Linked DNA regions of Nitratifractor salsuginis DSM 16511. Each later gene encodes a partner of the first gene's protein in a complex. Links are inferred from orthologs where the notes say so. Each region holds a gene or a part of one and is shown in the gene's direction. Other genes may lie near its edges. The genes, in order: secY and secA.

What was found.
Region 2: the proteins of secY (region 1) and secA are in contact, whole or in part, in a crystal structure (PDB 3DIN), measured with the Thermotoga maritima proteins. The link is inferred for Nitratifractor salsuginis DSM 16511 from one-to-one orthologs. Residues at the interface, in WP_004081795.1 of Thermotoga maritima: Glu108, Gly109, Glu110, Glu111, Ala236, Glu237, Arg238, Arg239, Ile240, Thr241, Ile242, Gln243, Tyr244, Ala245, Arg246, Arg247, Val248, Thr249, Gly250, Arg251, Arg252, Val253, Tyr254, Gly256, Ala257, Ser258, Thr259, Tyr260, Leu261, Pro262; in WP_004082002.1 of Thermotoga maritima: Glu261, Ala262, Arg263, Lys300, Ala301, Arg302, Thr303, Ile304, Ile305, Leu323, Tyr324, Asp325, Pro326, Val329, Ser330, Tyr333, Ile336, Lys340, Phe345, Val349, Glu363, Phe364, Tyr374, Ser375, Gly376, Gly377, Glu393, Ile395, Thr482, Ser483.

Annotation. Positions count from the first base shown.
Region 1 is NC_014935.1:101,162-111,345, forward strand. What follows is about bases 7,302-10,184. They hold secY (preprotein translocase subunit SecY), read left to right. Parts: upstream 7,302-8,053; coding sequence 8,054-9,316; downstream 9,317-10,184. Other genes in these bases: rpsE (30S ribosomal protein S5), read left to right, coding at 7,302-7,643; rplO (50S ribosomal protein L15), read left to right, coding at 7,653-8,051; map (type I methionyl aminopeptidase), read left to right, coding at 9,316-10,071; infA (translation initiation factor IF-1), read left to right, coding at 10,156-10,184. In the rest of the region: rplC (50S ribosomal protein L3), read left to right, coding at 1-321; rplD (50S ribosomal protein L4), read left to right, coding at 318-911; NITSA_RS00535 (50S ribosomal protein L23), read left to right, coding at 915-1,196; rplB (50S ribosomal protein L2), read left to right, coding at 1,207-2,037; rpsS (30S ribosomal protein S19), read left to right, coding at 2,047-2,325; NITSA_RS11740 (helix-hairpin-helix domain-containing protein), read left to right, coding at 2,775-2,966; rpsC (30S ribosomal protein S3), read left to right, coding at 2,969-3,661; rplP (50S ribosomal protein L16), read left to right, coding at 3,664-4,089; rpmC (50S ribosomal protein L29), read left to right, coding at 4,076-4,267; rpsQ (30S ribosomal protein S17), read left to right, coding at 4,278-4,526; rplN (50S ribosomal protein L14), read left to right, coding at 4,526-4,894; rplX (50S ribosomal protein L24), read left to right, coding at 4,894-5,127; rplE (50S ribosomal protein L5), read left to right, coding at 5,130-5,675; NITSA_RS00590 (type Z 30S ribosomal protein S14), read left to right, coding at 5,675-5,860; rpsH (30S ribosomal protein S8), read left to right, coding at 5,874-6,269; rplF (50S ribosomal protein L6), read left to right, coding at 6,281-6,817; and 3 more genes. UniProt on the Escherichia coli protein: The central subunit of the protein translocation channel SecYEG. Consists of two halves formed by TMs 1-5 and 6-10.
Region 2 is NC_014935.1:1,150,647-1,161,139, forward strand. The notes cover bases 2,968-6,159. They hold secA (preprotein translocase subunit SecA), read left to right. Parts: upstream 2,968-3,322; coding sequence 3,323-5,959; downstream 5,960-6,159. Other genes in these bases: lolA (LolA-like outer membrane lipoprotein chaperone), read right to left, coding at 2,968-3,205; NITSA_RS05835 (ABC transporter permease), read left to right, coding at 5,959-6,159. In the rest of the region: NITSA_RS05800 (argininosuccinate synthase), read right to left, coding at 1-55; NITSA_RS05805 (pyridoxine 5'-phosphate synthase), read left to right, coding at 183-983; pdxA (4-hydroxythreonine-4-phosphate dehydrogenase), read left to right, coding at 1,182-2,120; NITSA_RS05820 (hypothetical protein), read right to left, coding at 2,144-2,671; more of lolA, read right to left, coding at 2,675-2,967; more of NITSA_RS05835, read left to right, coding at 6,160-7,179; NITSA_RS05840 (YhdP family protein), read right to left, coding at 7,189-9,798; endolytic transglycosylase MltG, read left to right, coding at 9,824-10,493. UniProt on the Escherichia coli protein: Required for protein export, interacts with the SecYEG preprotein conducting channel.

The DNA of each region.
Region 1 (10,184 bases):
CCCCTGGCCGAAGCCCAGGTCGTCAAGAGTTCCTTCAACAGCAAGGGACGCGGCTTCAGCGGGGTTATGAAGCGTCATAACTTCGCCGGAGGCCCCGGGGCACACGGTAGCCGTTTCCACCGCGCTCCCGGTTCCATCGGTATGTGCGAATGGCCCGGCCGCGTTCAGCCCGGACAGAAGATGCCCGGACACTATGGTAACGCCAAGACCACCGTTAAAAACGAAGTGATCTCCTTCGATGCCGAGAACGGCATCCTGGTGCTCAAGGGAGCCGTCCCCGGCCCCAAAGGTGCCCGTGGAGTAGTAAGGATTGTCAAATGAGTAACGCAACAGTAATCAAAACGACGGATCTCCCCCAGGCGTTCCTGGAGGTACATCCTCATAACCTTTACCTCTATTGCAAAGCCTATGCGGCCAACCTGCGCGCCAACACTGCCCAGACCAAGAACCGGTCCGCAGTCAGCGGCGGCGGCAAGAAACCCTTCGCGCAGAAGGGGGGCGGTCGTGCACGTCAGGGCTCCATCCGCGCTCCCCATTTCCGGGGCGGCGGTGTGGTCTTCGGTCCCACGACCGATCGCAACTACACTCAGAAGGTCAACAAAAAGCAGAAGCGCCTGGCGCTGATGCACGCGTTGGCGGAGAAAGCGGCCAACGAAAAACTTTTCGTTGTCGACAGTGTCGCGATCGAATCGGGCAAGACCAAAGACGCCAAAGCTTTTGTCGATGGCTTCGGTCAGCGGGATCTTCTGGTGGTCAAAGAGATGATCGATGAGAAGACTTTCCTGGCTTTCCGCAACCTTCAGGAGAGCTATCTCATCGAAGAGAATGAGCTCAACGGATACCTGGCAGCTGCCTATCACGCCATCGTGATGGAAAAAGCGGTCTGGGACAAACTGATTAAAGAGAGTTAAGCCATGGCAGACATTACTGATATCAAAGCAATTATCTATACGGAAAAGACTCTGGGTCTGCAGGAAGAGGGTGTCATCGTCGTTCAGACAACCCCCCGCATGACCAAGAACGGTCTGAAAGAGGTTTTCAAAGAGTATTTCGGAATCAAGCCTCTGAAAGTCAACTCGATGAGAGTCAACGGCAAGGTGAAGCGTTTCAAGGGAGTCGAGGGCAAGCGTGCCGACAGCAAGAAGTTTTATGTCAAGCTCCCCGAAGACGCCAAGATCGAAAGCTTAGCGGTATAAGGGAATAGCGATGGCAATCAAATCATTCAAACCAACCACCCCCTCCCGTCGTTTTATGACGGTCCTGGACAGCAGTGATATCACGGCGAAGGCCAGTGTCCGCTCTCTGCTGAAGAAGCTCCCCCGCAAAGCGGGACGCAACAACAACGGCCGGATCACTTCCCGTCATAAAGAGGCCGGAGCGAAAAAGCTCTACCGGATCATCGATTTCAAGCGGAACAAGTTCGGTATCGAGGGACGGATCGCGACGGTCGAGTACGATCCTTACCGCAACTGCCGGATCTGCCTGGTCAACTACGTCGACGGGGAGAAGCGCTACATCCTTCAGCCCAAAGGCGTGAAGGTCGGCGATACCGTCATGGCCGCCGAAGCGGGCCTGGACATCAAACCTGGCAACGCGATGAAGCTGAAAAACATCCCCGTCGGTACCCTGGTCCACAACATCGAGATGAATCCCGGTCAGGGCGGCAAGATCGCCCGCAGCGCCGGCGGTTACGCTCAGATCATGGGCCGCGACGGCAAATATGTCTCCCTGCGGCTTCCTTCCGGAGAGATGCGCTACATCCTGGGTGAGTGTATGGCGACGGTGGGTACCATCGGCAACGAAGACTTCGCCAACATGGTCATCGGTAAAGCCGGTCGGAACCGCCACCGCGGTATCCGCCCCCAGACCCGCGGTTCCGCGATGAACCCCATCGACCACCCCCACGGTGGTGGTGAAGGTAAAACCAACTCCGGTCGCCACCCCGTCTCCCCCTGGGGTATGCCCACCAAGGGGTACAAGACCCGTCGGAAGAAGGCCAGCGACAAGCTGATCATCTCACGCAAGAAGAAAAAGTAAGGGATAAGCATGGCACGTTCATTGAAAAAAGGTCCTTTCATCGACGATCATTTGATGAAAAAGGTACTCAAGGCAAAAGAAGAGGGTTCCAACAAACCCATCAAAACCTGGTCTCGCCGTTCGGTCATCTTCCCCGAGATGATCGGCCTGACCATCAACGTCCACAACGGACGTCAGTTCGTTCCCGTCTATATCACGGAGAACCACGTGGGCTACAAACTGGGTGAATTCGCCCCCACCCGCACATTCAGAGGACACAAAGGCAGTGTCCAGAAGAAGGTAGGTTGATCATGAGCAGAGCAGTACTCAAGTATGTAAGAGTCTCCCCCACCAAGGCGAGACTGGTTGCCCGTGAAGTTCAGGGAATGAACGCCGAGCTGGCCCTGGCCGCTCTGGAGTTCATGCCCAACAAAGCGGCGGGAATCATCTCCAAAGTGATCGCTTCCGCAGTCGCCAACGGTGATTATGAGCCCGAAGAGGTCATCATCACCGATTGCCGTGTGGACAAAGCAGCCGTAATGAAGCGCTGGCGTCCTCGCGCCCGGGGAACCGCGACGCGTATTCTCAAGCCCACTTCACACATCTATGTAGAGGTCGCGGAGGCCGCTGCCGCCGAAGCACCCAAAAAAGAGAAGGCCCCCGCCAAGAAGGCGAGCAAAAAAGAAGCTCCCGCGGAAACAGCCGCCAAAGCCGCCGCAAAAGAGGCTGCCGAGGCGACGGAAAAGAAGGGTGACGATCTGACCAAGATCAAAGGGATCGGCAAAGCCTACCAGCAGAAGCTCAACGACGAGGGAATCCATACCTACGAAGATGTCGCCAATATGACCGACGAGCAGATCGCCATGATGGAAGAGAAATATAGCTTCAAAGGCGATTTCCGTGAGTCAGTAGCCGATGCCAAAAATATCGTCAACGGAAAGGAAGCGTAACTATGGGTCAGAAAGTCAATCCTATCGGTCTCAGACTGGGAATCAACCGCAACTGGGAGTCTCGATGGTATCCCGCCAAAGATCGTGCTCCCAGCTTTGTTGCGGAAGATCACAAAATCCGCAAATTCCTGAAGAAGGAGCTCTTCTTCGCCGGAGTGAGCAATATCATCATCGAACGGACCGTCAAAAAGATCCGTATCACCATCGTCACTGCACGCCCCGGTATCATTATCGGTAAGCGCGGTGCCGACATCGAAAAACTCAAAGCCAAGCTGCAAAAGATGCTGGGCAAAGATGTTGCGATCAACATCAAAGAAGAGAAACGCCCCCAGGCTTCCGCTCAGCTGGCCGCCGAAAACATCGCGACGCAGCTGGAGCGCCGGGTCGCGTTCCGCCGTGCGATGAAAAAGGCGATTCAGGGGGCACTGAAGTCCGGTGCCAAAGGAATCAAAGTTCAAGTCTCCGGCCGTCTCGGCGGTGCGGAAATGGCTCGGACCGAGTGGTATCTCGAGGGTCGTGTGCCCCTGCATACCCTGCGGGCCAAGATCGACTACGGCTTTGCCGAAGCGCTGACAACCTACGGAAACATCGGCGTCAAAGTCTGGATCTTCAAAGGTGAAGTTCTTCAGAAAGGGATTCAGCCCGAGCCCAAAGAAGAGCGCAAGAGCCGCAAACCCAGAAGAAGAGGTGAATAATTATGTTGATGCCCAAACGTACCAAGTGGAGAAAGCAGCAGAAGGGCCGCAACCGCGGTAAATCCTTCCGCGGTAACCGCATTGAATTCGGTGAATTCGCCATCAAGGCCACCGAAGCGGGTCGGATCGACTCCCGGCAGATCGAAGCGGCACGTATCGCGATGACCCGCCGGGTCAACCGTACCGGTAAAACCTGGATCCGGGTCTTCCCCGACAAGCCTCTGACCAAGAAGCCTCTGGAAACCCGGATGGGTAAAGGTAAGGGAGCCGTTGAAAAGTGGGTAATGAATATCAAACCCGGCCGGATCATTTTCGAAATGGCGGGCGTTCAGGAAGACCTGGCTCGCGAAGCGTTGACCCTGGCCTGCCACAAGCTTCCTTTCAAGACGAAAATCATTTCAAGGGAAGAGAGCAATGAAATATACTGATCTGCAGGACAAGAGTGTCGAAGAACTCGAAACGATGCTCCGAGAGAAAAAAATGGAAGTCTTCACCCTCCGGGCGAAGCTCAAGACGATGCAGCTGACCAATACCAGTGAGCTGAGAGCGGCCAAAAAAGATGTCGCCAGAATTATGACGGCGCTCAACGCCGCGAGATCCAAGTAAAGGGTGTAGCATGCCGAAAAGAGTAATTTCAGGAACGGTCATCAAAAAGGCCGGTGATAAAACCGCTACGGTCCTGGTGGAGCGCAAGGTTTTGCACCCCCGCTACCACAAGACAGTCAAGCGTTTCAAAAAATATCTGGTTCACGACGAGCGGAACGAAGCGAATGTGGGAGATACGGTCAGCGCCATCGAGTGCCGGCCCCTTTCCAAGAACAAAGCGTTCCGTCTTCTCGAAATCGTTGAGAGAGGAGAGGGCTAATGATTCAGAGTTTTACCCGCCTGAACGTCGCGGACAACAGCGGCGCCAAGGAGATCATGTGTATCAAAGTGCTGGGTGGTTCCAAGCGCCGGTACGCCAGCGTCGGTGACGTCATCGTCGCCTCGGTCAAAAAAGCCCTTCCCAACGGTAAAGTGAAGAAGGGTAAGGTGGTCAAAGCGGTTGTCGTTCGGACCAAAAAAGAGATCCAGCGTGAAAACGGATCCCTGATTCGTTTCGACGACAACGCCGCCGTAATCATCGATGACAAAAAAGAGCCCATCGGTACCCGTATCTTCGGGCCGGTGAGCCGTGAAACACGTTATGCGGGCTTTATGAAAATCGTATCGCTCGCGCCGGAGGTATGGTAATGGCAAAGAAATTCAACATCAAAAAAGGTGATCAGGTCATGATCATCGCCGGTGATGACAAAGGCAAGACGGGAGAGGTTCTGAAAGTTCTCCCCAAGAAAGACGCCGTCATCGTTGCCGGATGCAAGATCGCACGCAAAGCGGTCAAGCCCAGCGAAGAGAACAAAGAGGGTGGTTTCATCAACAAAGAGATGCCCATCCATATCTCCAATGTCAAGAAAGTGGAGGGCTGATCATGAGCAGAATGAAAGAAAAATATCGCTCCATCGTTCCCGAGCTTCGCGAAGAGCTGCAGATCAAGAATGTCATGCAGACTCCCAAGCTCGAGAAGATCGTCATCAGCGTCGGAGCCGGTGAAGAGGGCAAGGACAGCAAACTGATCCAGAATATGGCCGACACCATCAGCCTGATCGCCGGTCAGCATGCCGTCATCACCCTGGCCAAGAAATCCGTCGCCGGATTCAAGGCCCGTGAAGGCGCTCCCAGCGGAATCAAAGTGACCCTCCGCGGTGAGAATATGTACAACTTCCTCGACAAGCTCATCTCCATCGCCCTTCCCCGGGTGAAGGACTTCCGGGGTGTTCCCCGCAAGGGCTTCGACGGACGCGGTAACTACAACTTCGGTCTGGACGAGCAGCTGATGTTCCCCGAGGTGGTCTATGATCAGATCATGAAGACCCACGGGATGAACATCACCATCGTCACCAGCACCGACGATGACAAAGAAGCATTTGTCCTGCTGGAGAAGCTGGGCATGCCGTTTGCGAAAGGAAGAAAGTAATGGCTAAGAAATCGATGATCGCCAAGCAGAAGCGCAAGCCCAAGTTTGCGGTTCAGGCATACACCCGCTGTAACATCTGCGGCCGTCCCCACTCTGTCTACAGAGATTTCGGGATTTGCCGGATTTGTTTGAGAAAGATGGCCTCAGAGGGTCAGATCCCCGGCATGCGCAAAGCAAGCTGGTAAGAAGGAGTAAAAGATGATGACAGACAATATTGCAGATTCTCTTACTCGAATAAGAAATGCTGCACAACGCCGGCTGGAGACGACCGAACTTCTCCACTCCAAGATGATTGAGGCAATCGTTTCTATTCTGGTAGACAAGGGATATCTGGAGAGTTATTCGGTCGAGGAAGATGGCAACAAAAAATCCATCAAAGTAGTGCTCAAGTACGATGACAACGGTCACAGTGTGATCAACGAGATCAAAAAGATCTCCAAGCCCGGTCGTCGGATCTACAAGAGCAAAGAGGAGATCAAGCGCTTCAAGAACGGTTACGGAACGCTGATCGTATCCACCAGCGCCGGCGTGCTTCCCAATGACGAAGCTTACAAGCAGGGCCGCGGTGGCGAAGTCATCTGCAGCATCTGGTAAGGAGGGATAGCATGTCACGCGTAGGAAAAGTACCCGTCAGCATCCCTTCCGGGATCGAAGTCAAAGTCGAAGGAACCGAGTTGGTCGCCAAAAAAGGCAACCTGGAAAAGCGCCTGGAGACCCATGGCCGTGTGAATGTTGAAGTCAAAGACAATGAAGTTGTCTTTACCCGCAAGGATGAGAGCAAGGAGGCTTCCGCCTTCTGGGGAACCTACCGCTCTCTGTTTAACAACATCGTTATCGGCCTGGACAAGGGATTCAAAAAGTCCCTGGAGATCAACGGAGTCGGTTACCGTGCCAACGTCAACGGCAAGGTTCTGGAGCTTCAGCTGGGCTTCTCCCACCCCGTCAACTATGAGATTCCCGAGGGAATCGATATCAAGGTGGAGAAGAACATCATCACTGTCAGCGGAACCGACAAGCAGCAGGTCGGACAGGTCGCTGCCGAGATCCGCGGATTCCGCCCGCCTGAGCCTTACAAAGGCAAGGGTGTCAAGTATACCGACGAAGTGATCATCAGAAAAGCCGGTAAAGCGGCAGGTAAGTAAGGAGCGTTGAGATGTTGAAAAGTATTCAGAAAAAAAAGAATAAAATGTACACACAGCGCAAGCGTCGTGTCCGCGGCAAGATCCATGGAACGGCCGAGTTGCCCCGTGTGACGGTTTTCCGCTCCAACAAGCACTTCTACGCTCAGGCGATCGATGATGACCGCGGGCATACGCTCGCTTATGCCGACGGACGCAAACTGGGTCTGAAGGCTACCAGAGAGGATGCCAAGAAAGTCGCCGCGGATCTGGCCGAAAAACTCAAGGCCGCGCAGATTGAGCAGATCGTTTTCGATCGTAACGGATATCTCTATCACGGTGTTGTCGCTTCCTTCGCGGATGCGCTTCGCGACGCCGGGATCAAGTTTTAAGGACGCGTAATATGGAAAATATCAATAGAGAAGATTTCGAAGAGGTTGTCGTCAACATCGGACGGGTAACCAAGGTTGTCAAAGGTGGACGCCGTTTCCGTTTTACCGCCCTGGTTGTCGTCGGTGACCGTAACGGGACCATCGGATACGGATACGGTAAAGCCAAAGAGGTTCCCGATGCGATCAAAAAGGCCGTCGATGACGCCTTCAAGAACCTGGTGAAGATCAAGGGGATCAAGGGAACGACCATCGCTCACGATATCGAGCACAAGTACAATGCCAGCCGGATCGTCCTGCGCCCGGCGAGTGAAGGTACCGGTGCCATCGCCGGTGGTGCGGCACGTCCCGTCATCGAACTCTCCGGCATCAAAGATATCATCGCCAAATCGATCGGGTCGAATAACCCCAACAACCTGGTACGCTGCACGATCGAAGCGTTGGCCAGAATCAAAGGTTAAGGAGCAGTTATGGGTTTGCACAATCTACAGCCGGCCCCCGGCTCGACACACAGTAAGAAGCGCGTCGGCCGCGGTCAGGGTTCCGGTACGGGAAAAACTGCCGGACGCGGTCAAAAGGGACAGAAGTCCCGGACCGGATACAGCCGCAAGCGCGGATTCGAGGGTGGACAGCAGCCGCTTTATAAGCGTCTGCCCAAAGTGGGCTTCGTCTCCAAAGTGGAGAAGCCCTACGTGATCAACGTCGACCGCATCAAAGCGATCGCCGAGCTCGAAGAGATCACCCTCGAAACGATCCGTGGTGTCCATAAGCTGGGCAAAAACGTCACACGCGTTAAACTTATCGGCACGGGAGCCAAAGAGCTCGCCGCCAAGATCAAGGATGATGCTGTAACTACCAGCAGGAAGTAATCATGGGAAATGCTTTGACTCAGAAGATCCTGATTACTCTTGGATTCCTTTTTGCTTACCGAGTTTTAGCATACATCCCCATCCCGGGCGTTGACCTGGAAGTGATCAAACACTTCTTCGATCAGAACACCAACAACGCCCTGGGCCTCGCCAACATGTTCAGCGGCAACGCTATTCGCCGTATGTCCATCATCTCCCTCGGAATCATGCCCTACATTACTGCTGCCATTGTTATGGAACTGCTCGCCGCCACCTTCCCCGCATTGGGACAGATGAAGAAAGAGCGCGACGGAATGCAGAAATATATGCAGATCATCCGTTACGGGACCATCTTCATTACCGTAGTCCAGGCGATCGGGGTCTCTATGGGATTGCAGGCGATGAAGGGAGCCGGGGGACAGAGTGCGATCATGATTGATCCTACTCACTTCGTGATTCTCGCGGTCTTTTCGATGTTGGCGGGAACGATGCTGCTGATGTGGTTCGGTGAACAGATCACTCAGAAGGGCGTGGGTAACGGGATCTCGCTGATCATCTTTGCGGGTATTGTCTCCGGTATTCCCGCCGCCATCGGGACTACCATCGCCGCCGTCAACTCCGGTACGATGAACTTCCTGGTGGTTCTGGCGATTCTGGCGATTATGGTTGCCACCATTCTGGTGATCATCTATGTGGAACTGGGTGAGCGTCGGATCCCCATCAGCTATTCGCGCAAGACGATTATGCAGAATCAGCACAAGCGGGTGATGAACTACATCCCCATTCGTGTCAACCTCTCGGGTGTCATTCCTCCCATCTTCGCCAGCGCGGTTTTGATGTTCCCCCTGACCCTGCTTCAGGCGAGCACCAACAAGTGGGTGACGATGGTGGCGGATCTGTTGCATCCCGGCGGCTTCCTGTTTAACGCCCTAATGTTCATCTTGATCATCTTTTTTGCATTCTTCTATGCATCGATCGCCTTCAATGCCAAGGATATTGCCGAGAACCTCAAACGCCAGGGCGGCTTCATTCCTGGAGTGCGCCCCGGAGAGCAGACGGCCGCCTTCTTGATGGATGTCGCCAGTAAATTGACCGTTTGGGGTTCGCTCTATCTGGCCATCATCTCGACGGTGCCTTTCATTTTGATCAACGCACTGGGTGCCTCCTTCTATTTCGGAGGAACGGCGGTTCTGATCGTCGTGCAGGTCGCCCTGGATACCATGCGTAAGATCGAAGCTCAGCGGACCATGGCGCAGTACGAAACCCTGGGTAACGTAGGTCTCTGATGGCGATTCCTCTTCGTAAACCCCGGGAGATCGAAACGCTGCGCCGTGCGGGGGCGATTGTCGGACAGACCCTGGCATACCTCGAATCGATTGTCGAGCCCGGTATGAGTCTCAAAGAGATCGATGCCCTGGGTGAAGAGTTTCTGCGGAAGCAGGGAGCCGAACCCTCGTTCAAAGGGCTCTACGGCTTCCCTGCCGCCGTCTGCACTTCCGTCAACGAAGTCGTTATCCACGGTATCCCCACCGACTACAAGGTCCAGGAAGGGGATATTCTCGGGCTGGATATCGGCACGAAGCTGGAAGGCTATTACGGCGATGCCGCCATCACGATGCCCGTCGGCAAAATCTCTGAAGAGGATCAGCGTCTGATCGATTGCTCCCGTGAAGCGCTTTACGAAGCGATCGACGCGATTCGGCCCGGTATGCGCTTCAAAGAGCTCAGTGCGATCCTGGAAGAGAGTATCACTTCCAGAGGTTACGTGCCCCTGCGAAACTACTGTGGACACGGGATCGGGACCACACCCCACGATGAGCCCAACATTCTCAATTATCTTGAAGGAAAGCCCAAACAGGGGCCCAAGATAAAAAACGGGATGGTCTTCTGTCTGGAACCGATGGTTTGTCAACAAAGCGGCGAACCGGTGGTTCTCGAAGACGGCTGGTCGGTTGTGAGTGAAGACGGACTTCGCGGAAGCCACTATGAACATCAGGTGGCGGTCGTGGACGGGAAAGCGGTGATTCTCACCCTTCCCTGATTCCTCCCGGTCACACCTGGCTCCGCTGCGGCGGTATCAGGTGTGCCCGAAGGGCAGATAAACCAAGAAAAAAAGGATCGAAACTTGGCGAAAGATGATGTAATCGAAATTGA
Region 2 (10,493 bases), 1.0 Mb from region 1 along the record:
TATCAAGCCCTCCCGAATAGGCCAGGACCGCTTTTTTGATCTCTTTTTTGGACATCCCTTATCCTTATAGGCCCGCCGAAAAGCGGACACTGAAAATTTGGGAGATTTTATCACAACTCTTTTTATAGAAACGTTGCGAATGCTATAATCTTCTCAATGACATTGAGTGAGGGAGTAGAACAATGAAACTGGGAGTCAATATCGACCATATCGCCGTGCTGCGGGAAGCCCGCCGCATCAACGACCCCGATCCTCTGCAGGCTATTGGGATCTGTGCCCGGGCCGGGGCCGATCAGATCACGATCCATCTGAGAGAAGACCGGCGCCACATCCATGACGAAGACGCCGCGGCGATCATCCGCCACTCCCCCCTGCCGGTGAATCTGGAGTGCGCCCAGGCTCCCGACATTATCGACTTCGTCTGCCGACACCGCCCCCTGCGGGCGACCCTGGTGCCGGAAAAACGTGAAGAGGTCACCACCGAAGGGGGCCTCGACGTCACCGGAGACACCACGGGGCTCAAAGGGGTCATCGAACACCTCCACGAAGCCGAAGTGGAAGTCTCCCTCTTTATCGACCCCCACCCTGACGCCGTGCTGGCCGCCAAGGAGCTGGAAGCCGACTGGATCGAGTTTCACACCGGACGCTACGCCAACCTCTGGGCGATGCTTTACGGCAATCTCTCCCGTACCCACCACACCATCCCGGAGCTCCAACTCCCCCGGCACGAACTCAAACGGCATCTCGATGAAGAGCTCAACGTCTTGAAGGATCTCGCCCAACACGCCCAAGGCATCCATCTCCGCGTCGCCGCCGGCCACGGGCTCAATTATCAAAATGTCGCCCCCATCGCCGCCATTAAAGAGATCGAAGAGCTCAATATCGGCCAAAGCATCATCGCCCGCTCAGTCTTTACCGGATTGGAAAACGCGGTGAGGGAGATGAAAGAACTAATTAGTAACGGAGTAATGAGTAATGAGTAACCGAAAGCTGCTGTTAAATCGTGTTCTCATTGTAGAAGATTGGGGACTGGGTAAAGAAAGGCAGAAAATAGTGGATCGGTTGCTCGGTTGCTCGGTTACTCGGTTACTCGGTTATAAAGGCGTTGTGAAACAACGCAAACCAAAGTTCCTCATTCCTCATTCCTCATTCCTCACTCCTTTTCATAAGGCACCCGCCTTATGAAAAAGGTCGCAATATCCATCGGTGATCTCAACGGGATAGGCATCGAGTTGGCGCTGCGCTGCCATTCTCAGGTACGCAAGCTCGCAGAGCCCCTCTATCTCATCGATCGGGAGATGCTTGAGCAGGCGGCCGAGCTGCTGGGGCTGGAGATCCCCGAAGATTTCGTGCTGGAATCCCCCGGTGCAGAGCCATTCACCATCCGTCCGGGTGTCGTCGATGCGGCGGCGGGAAGTTACAGCTTCGCCTCTTTCAAAGCCGCCGTGGAGCTCTGCACCGAAGGGCACGCCGACGCGGTCTGCACCCTGCCCATCCACAAAAAAGCCTGGGAATTGGCGGGGATCCCCTACAAGGGGCACACCGATGCCCTGCGGGATTTTTTCGGCCGGGAAGCGATTATGATGCTCGGCTGCCCCCAGATGTATGTGGGACTCTACACCGAACATATCCCTCTCAAGGAGGTCCCCGAAGCGATGAATGAGGAGAGGCTCACCCGCTTTCTCCTCGACTTTCAACGAGAAACCGGCGCCGAAGAGATCGCCGTGCTCGGCCTCAACCCCCACGCCGGGGATCATGGCGTCCTGGGCGACGAAGAGCGTATCATCGAAGCCGCCATCGACAACGCCAACCGCATCATCCAAAATCCAAAATCCAAAATCCAAAATCGGCCCTTTGAAGGGCCATTGGTTCCCGACACCGCCTTCACCCCCGCTATGCGCCGCCGTTTTCACTATTTCGTGGCGATGTACCACGATCAGGGCCTGATCCCCCTCAAAGCCCTGCACTTCGACGAGAGTATCAACGTCTCCCTCAATCTGCCCATCCTGCGTACCAGCGTCGACCACGGCACAGCCTTCGACATCGCCTACAAGAGAGCAGAACTCAACACCAAAAGCTACCTCAATGCCGTCCGATATATCATCGATAGAACGTCATAATCTCAACACTCAACGCTCAACGCTCAGCTCTCATAACGCCTCAGCCGCGACTTGATCGCTTCGTGTTTGGTGCGCAGCTCCGAGAGCTGTTCCACCCAGAATTCGTTGCGCTTGCGGACATTTTCGATCTCTTCGTTGGCCTTGGCCAGGTTCTCCCGGGTGTTTTCCAGGGTCACTTCCAACTCTTTGCGTTTCCCCTCCAGATCGGCGATCTTCTCCCGCTGGGCTTCGATGCGCTCTCTGGCAAGGGCCAATTGCTCCTCCACCTTCGCCTTTTCGGCTTTGTAGCGCTCTTCGATGTCCTGGTATTGCTGGATCTCCTGGCGTTGGGAAGCGTTGAGGATCTGGACTTCTCTGAGGCTCTCTTCGAGCATGGCGATCTTCTCTTCCCGCTCTTTGAGACGCTCTTTGAGGTCTTCGATCTTTTCATATTGGCTCTTGTAGCGGACCGAAAAGATCACCACCACCAGGATAAAGGCGAGCACCACCGAGGCGACAATCGCCCCGAAGACCATCGCGTCGATGTTGAACTGGGCAAAGATTTTTTCCATCACCTATCCTTCGATCACGTCATAGCTTTTGGGGTAGGTGCAGCGAAAACGTCCGGCCGGCATAGGCTTGGCGTATGTGTGGACATTGTAGAGATGGATGTTGACCACATTGTCCATATCGTCACGGTAGGCGATCTGTTCGATATACCCCTTGGGATCTACGGCGATGGTGTATGTTCGTCCCTGATAGGCTGCGGTGTAGAGTCGCCCTTTATAGTGCTTCGCCCGCTTCAGCGCCGCCGCCAGGTCGAAACCCCGGTTCATCCGGTAGGTACTCACCTGCTCCAGGTCGTGATCGACCACCAATACCCTCTTGCCGTCACTGCAAACCTCTTTTTTGCTCGGTTTGAGGTAACTCCACTTGAAGCGGGATTTGTTATCCATCACCAATCTTCCCTCATAGCGGATCACTTTTTTCTTCGGGTTGGTGACCTTCTGAACGAACTTTGCCTCCATCGCAGCGGGCAGCGTGATCCCCTGGGCATTCAATGTGAATAAAAGTGCAATTAATATTAAAGAATATTTCAAAAACATTGGGCTCCTTTTCTTATCGAAATCATAGCGAATTATCCCGCTCCATCGTGGAGCCATCATGGATTAACCCATTTTCGATAAAATTACCCGATATTATACGAAGGTAAAAGAAGCACGATGATTAATACAGTAATGAAAGTCTTCGGAAGTGCCAACGATCGGAAGGTCAAACGGTATATGAAACGGGCCGAGCGGGTCAATGCCCTGGAGCCCAAATATGAAAAGATGAGCGACGAAGAGCTCAGAGCCTCCTTCGACGAGCTCAAGCAGGCCGTGCAGGCCGGGGAGAAGAGCCTGGACGATGTCCTCTACGACTCCTTCGCCATCACCCGGGAAGTAAGCAAACGGGTCCTGGGCCTGCGCCACTACGATGTGCAGCTCGTCGGGGGGATGGTCCTCCATGAGGGGAACATCGCCGAGATGAAAACCGGTGAGGGAAAGACCCTCGTCGCCACCCTCCCCGTGGTCCTCAATGCGATGTTGGGGCGCGGCGTCCACGTCGTCACCGTCAACGACTACCTGGCCAAGCGGGATGCCGCCGATATGGGGAAGATCTATGGATTCCTCGGCTACCGCACCGGCTGCATCACCAGTGAGATCCAGGACGATTTCGAGCGCAAAGCCCAATACGATGCCGACATCACCTACGGAACCAACAACGAATTCGGTTTCGACTACCTGAGGGACAACATGAAGGTCCGCCTCGAAGAGAAGGTCCAGCGGGACCACTACTACGCCATCGTGGACGAAGTGGACTCCATCCTCATCGACGAAGCGCGGACCCCGCTGATCATCTCCGGACCCGCCCAGCGGGATCAGAGCCTCTATATGAAGGCCGATGCGGTCGCCAGACAACTGGTCCGGGGCGAAGAGCTCCCCACCAAGCCCGGCGAACCCAAGAAGACCACCGGCGATTTCGTCGTGGACGAAAAGAACCGTACCATCGTCATGACCGAAGAGGGGCTTGAGAAGGCGGAAAAGCTCTTCGAGGTCGACAACCTCTTCAGTCTGGAAAACGCCGCGATGGTCCACCACCTGGATCAGGCCCTCAAAGCCCACAACCTCTTTGAAAAAGATGTCGATTATGTCGTGCGTGACGGTGAAATTATCATCGTCGACGAGTTCACCGGGCGCCTCAGCGAAGGGCGCCGCTACAGTGAGGGGCTCCATCAGGCCCTGGAAGCCAAAGAAGGGGTCAAGATCCAGGAAGAGTCCCAGACCCTTGCGGAGATCACTTATCAGAACTATTTCCGGATGTACGAGAAGCTGGCGGGAATGACGGGAACCGCCCAGACCGAAGCAACGGAGTTCAGCCAAATCTACGGCCTGGACGTCATCACCATCCCCACCAACGTCCCGGTCAAGCGTATCGACAAGCCCGACCTGATCTTCAAGACTGAAAAAGACAAAATGAACGCGGTCGTCAACCGGATCAAAGAGTTCCACGAAAAGGGCCAGCCCGTCCTGGTGGGAACCGCTTCCATCGAAAAGAGTGAAATGCTCCACGAGCTGCTCAAAAAAGAGAAGATCCCTCACAATGTCCTCAACGCCAAGAACCACGAGCAGGAGGCGGAGATCATCAAAGATGCCGGCCAAAAAGGCGCCGTCACCGTCGCGACCAATATGGCGGGACGCGGGGTCGACATCAAGATCGACGATGAAGTCCGTGAACTGGGCGGCCTGGCGATCCTGGGAACCGAGCGGCACGAGAGCCGCCGGATCGACAACCAGCTGAGGGGACGCTCCGGACGCCAGGGCGATCCGGGAGAGAGCCAATTCTTCCTCAGCCTCGAAGACAATCTCCTTCGGATCTTCGGCGGGGAACGGATCGGTAAGATCATGAACTCCATGGGAATGGAGGAAGGGGAATACATCGAATCCAAGCTGGTGACCCGCAGCATCGAAAAGGCCCAGAAAAAGGTCGAAGCGATGCACTACGAATCGCGGAAGAACATCCTCGAATACGATGATGTCGCCAATTACCAGCGTAAAGCGATCTATGCCTTCCGCAATCAGCTCCTCGACCCCGAGTACGACATCGAAGGCAAGATCCAACAGAACCTCGAAGAGCTGGTCGATTATCTGCTCCACGAAGCGGAGATCTTTGCCGGGCAACCCAGCGAAGATTACGACCTCGATCGCTATATCGCGTTGGTCAAAGAGTACACCGGCCTGGAGATCGCCCCCGAGCGGCTCAAGGGCAAAGAGGCCGACGAGATCCGCGAAGAGACTCTGAAAATTCTCAAAGAGACTTATGAAGCCAAGTTCAGCATCTTCGACGAAGAGCAGCGCAAAGAGATCGAAAAGATCCTCATCCTCCAGGTCCTCGATACCGAGTGGCGGGAACACCTCTACGAGATGGATGTGCTCAAAACCGGAATCGGCCTGCGGGGCTACAATCAAAAAGACCCCCTGGTCGAGTACAAACAGGAGAGTTACCGCCTCTTCGAAGCTCTGGTCCGCCGGATCAAGTTCGAATCCCTCAAACTGCTCTATCTGGTCCAGTTTGACTTCAGTGCCCCCGAAGAGGAGCTCGAAGCCGCCGAGAAGATGCTCGAAGAGCTCGAACCGCCCGAAGAGGAGCTCATCAGCAACGAATATCAGGAGCTCCCCTCCGATACGACCGATGCACAGAACACTCCCTACGTCGCGCCCCACAAACCCAAGCGCAACGACCCCTGCCCCTGCGGCAGCGGCAAAAAATACAAGAACTGCTGCGGCAAAAGCGGCCCCAAGAAGGGCCTCCTCGCCTGATGGCACTTCCCGCCGACTCCCGCCTGGTCCGGCGGATCGTCCGTCACTATCTTCGCTACGATCCCGAAAACCCCTTTATCTTCGTTTCGGCTCTGCTGGCCTTTCTGGGCATCGCGGCAGGGGTGATGGTCCTGATGATCGCTATGGGAATCATGACGGGCACGCAAAAAGAGTTCGAGAAAAAGCTCTTCGTCATGAATTACCCCCTGACCATCATCAGCTACTCGGGCGGTGTGCGCCGCGCGACCCTCAAAAAGATCCGTCAACGCTTCCCCGAAATGAAAATGAGTCCCTTTTATACCACCCAGGTGATCGCCCGCAACGGCGAAGCCCTGGAGGGGGGAATCCTCTATGGGGTCGATTTCGCCAAAGAGGCCGCCATCAACCCGATCTTCGCCAAGACCCTCAAAGAGCACAATATCACCCGGCCGGGGCGTTATGACTTGATCACCGGCGATGATTTGGCGATGGTCCTCGACGCCCGCCCGGGGCAAAAGATCACCCTCTTCTTCTCCCAATATCAGGCGGCCGGATTGGGAACCCTCCCCCTGCAAAAGCGCTTTGTGCTCCGGGGCACCTTCGATTCGGGGCTCAAAGCCTACGACAAAGCCCTGATGTATACCACACTGGGAGCCTTTCACAAAATCCTCAAGAAAGCCCCCGACCGCTACGACGGAGTCCATCTCTACACCGACGACCCCTTCGGTGCCATCAAAGAGATCAAAGCGCTCCTCCCCGACGACGCCGATGTCGAAGGGTGGTGGCAACAAAACGGCAACTTCTTCTCGGCGATGCAGATGGAGAAGAAGGCCCTCTTCCTGGTCCTGCTCCTCATCATCCTCGTGGCGGCCCTCAACATCGTCAGCTCTCTGCTGATGACCGTGATGAGCCGCCGCAAGGAGATCGCGCTGCTGCGGACTCTGGGAACGACCCGCCGGGAGATCCGGCAAATCTTCTTCCGCCTTGGCGTCGCCATCGGCACCGCCGGGATCGTCGCTGGCACGCTCCTGGGCTTCCTGGGGATCTGGGTCCTCACCCACTTCGACATCATCACCCTTCCCGCCGATGTCTACGGCACCAGCCGCCTGCCGGTGGACCTGCTCTGGAGCGATCTGGCGATGATTCTGGCGGGTACCGCCGTCATCGTCCTGCTCGCAGCGCTCTATCCCGCCAAGAAAGCGGCATCGACCGACCCCCTCAAGGTGCTTCGCAACGAATAACTCCGCAGATCAGTAGTTATCGGATTGTTTTTTGGAAGTGTTGTTCTCCGGGGTTGAACTTCCCCGGAACCGAGGCGGCAGCGGTGCGGCCTGCTCCGGCGGAGGCGTCGTCAGCAATTCCGTATCCTCCTCGGGCTCGGAGAGATGCGCAGGCGCGGTCAGTGTGCGTTTGAGAAGCTCCAGGGGGTAAAGGAGCGCTTCGCCTACGGGATTGGTGTGGACTTTGGGATGGTCCAGCGTGCCGGTGATCTTCACGCCGGCGGTGAGGCTCTTGTCCTTGCCGAAAAGAATATAGCCGACGACCGGAATCGTCGAAAGCGCTTTGCCCATCTCCCGCGCGGTCCGAATCGCCAGATCCACATCGAGCCGTTTCGAGTCAAGCTCCACCACCCCTTTGCCCGCCACGGTAGCCGACTTGCCCACCAGTAGGATACGACCGAGCTTGAGGCGCTTCCCTTTGAGGGTGAAGAGGATCGTCCCCTGCTTGAGCTCAAACCCCTTGTGGCTGAATCCCGGACTGGAGAAACTCACCAGAGCCGGCACGGCGTTGATCAGTGCGATCAGATCGTTATAAGCTTTGAACCCGCGCAGAACCCCGCCGTGGATCAGGATCTCACCGGTATATCCCTTTTTATCATTGCCGGTTACGTGAATCGTGTAACGTCCCTCCTGGATCCCGTTGAAGTGAATCAGCGCGTGGAGCATCCGATCCCCGATCCCCTCGGCCATGATCTTCAAATCCCCTCCATGCTTTTGGAAGCTGAGGCGATCCGAGCCGAGCGCGCCGGCAAAGTCGATATTTTCTCCCCGTTTGACCAGGCGATAATTATCCGTCAGCAGGACATAGGGGCCGTAACGGATCAGGCTCTTTTTCCCCAGGACGACAAGGCGGCCTTTTGCGGCAGCACTCCCCTTGATCTGCTTCATCGCAGCCAAAAGCTTTTCGGCATCGACATTGATTCCCTGCAGTTGGAGAAGCTGCTCTTTGGAACTGTAATGCAGCTTCCCATCGAGGGCATCGATCTCCACACCCTGGGGCGTGATCACCGCGACAAAGGGCCAACGGGTAAGCACCCCCCTCTTGGTATAGAAAGGGCTCCCCTTCCACATCAGCGTCCCGCTCACTTTCCACGAGTTCGCTCCGGCCGTTTCGATACGTATCTTACCGCCGTCCACCAGGCGCAGGAGCCCCCGGAGATAGGGGTGCCAAAGGGCCAGATCCTTGGCCTCGAATTGCAGCCGCTCCCGGGGATCGATCCGCAGCCCGCTCTTGAATGTGGGGAAAGCAAGTTTCACCCCCTTCTCCCCCCAGTGGATCTTGACCGGCAGCCGGACATTGCGCATCTCAAAGATCTTGACGGGAAAGCGGGGACTGAGACGTTTCACCAGAACCCGCAAATCACCTTCCCGGCTCTTGAGATCGATCCGGCCGTTGAGCACTCCCCGGAAGACCCGTTCGTTGACGGCGAAATCTCTCAACTCCAGCACTCGGCTGGTAAAAGCCACAACGCCTCCACCGACGCGAAGCGTCTTTTTTCGGTATTCCAGCACTCCGGGACTGAGCCGGGCAATCCCCCGTATCTTGACAGGCCCCTTGACCAGAGGGGCGTCGATATCGACCTTGGCCACCGCTTTGCCCTGCTTTTGCCCGAGAAGCACACGGATACCGTACGTATTGAGGATCTTGAGGATTTGCCAATCGACCCGTCCCGTGTAGCGCAGGCGCAGGAGAAGTTTGAGTTTGGAAGGCTCGAAGAGGCTCAAAAGCGCCGCGCTGCTTCCATCGACCCTGTGTTTGCCGTAGCGGGGAGCCTGGAGGGTGAAATAAAGCGCGCCCTTTTGCAGGATCACCCGCGCCTTCGGAGCGGTAATGGGTTTGAGCTGATCGTGGAAGCGGAGGGCCACATCACGCAGCTCCGCCACTCCGTGCAGCGAAGAGAGAACCGGCTTGACGGTGCCGTGTGCCAAATCCAACTCCCCCTCTCCGTCGAATGAGACAAGACGGTAGCGGGAAGCGTGAAGCCGCTCAAGAAGCCACTCCCTGGCGACGGGGCTCAGGGGAACCAAACCCTGCAGATGTTGCAGCGTTTTGGTCGGATCCGAATCGAGATGGAACTGCAGACGCTTCCCTTCCCGTTCCACACGGAAAGAGCCGTCCATATCCGCTACCGCATAGTATCCCGAGGCGGAAAGCCGGCCGTCCCGATAGTGATAGTGTACTTCTCCCGAGAGGGTCAGACGGTGGGAAGGGATGCGTACCAGGGGCAACTGAATCTCCATCGAATCTCCCCGGTCGTAGACCATCCCCGCCACTTCATAATCCCCCCCTTTGAGATAGAGGATATTGTCACGATAGAGGATCTGATAGGGTGTGCCTCCGATCTCCAGGGCACCGATCTCCACGACATAGAAATATTTGAGAAAACGGTGAAGGATATCCAGCCCCTTTTTCAGGCCGTCCTGTGAAGCTGCGGTATGCTTTTGGGGGAGGCGGAGACGGGCGATCTTGAGCGTCAGCCTTTTATTCAGTTTGAGATATAATTTTTCCGACTCATACCCGAAGAGGGAGAGATGCCCGAGATGGATTCCCCGATGGAGAGCCCACCATCCGAACCCCACCAATATCAAGGGCGAGAGGAGTAAGATGCTGCGCCTGATCAACCGCCTGGAAACCATTATTCTCGTGCTGCTCCTCTCGTTTCTTTACTATCTCAGCCTTCCGGTCCACCCGCCGAAAAACCTTCAAATCAGCGACAGTTCCATTGATTCAATTATATCAAAGCTTCAAAAACAGGGGGTCGAAGTGGGGGTGATCGACCGGTTGATCCTGCGCCGAATGCCGCCGCCGAAAAGAGGATGGCTCTACCTGGGACGCAGCACTATGGATCGGCTGGAGTTTCTCCGAACCATCGGCTCCGACCGCGGGCGCTTCAAAGCGGTGACCCTGATTCCCGGTGAAACCACGGTCATCTTCCTCGGGCAACTGGCCAAAGCCCTCGACAAAAACGCGACGAAACTCCGACAAGCCTACCGGAAAAGCAGCCCCTACCCCGAAGGGGGGATCCTCGCCGAGAGTTACAACATCCCCCTCGATTACTCCGAATCGAAGATCATCAGCTATCTGGTCAACCTCAGTCAGAAGCGTTACCGCAAGCTGGCCGCCGACGCCAATCTCAGCTACGACCCCAAAAGCTGGCAGCGCATCCTCACCATCGCCTCCATCATCCAGAAAGAGGCGGCCGATCGCCGGGAGATGCCGCGGGTCGCCTCGGTCATCTACAACCGCCTCGCCAAACATATGCGCCTGCAGATGG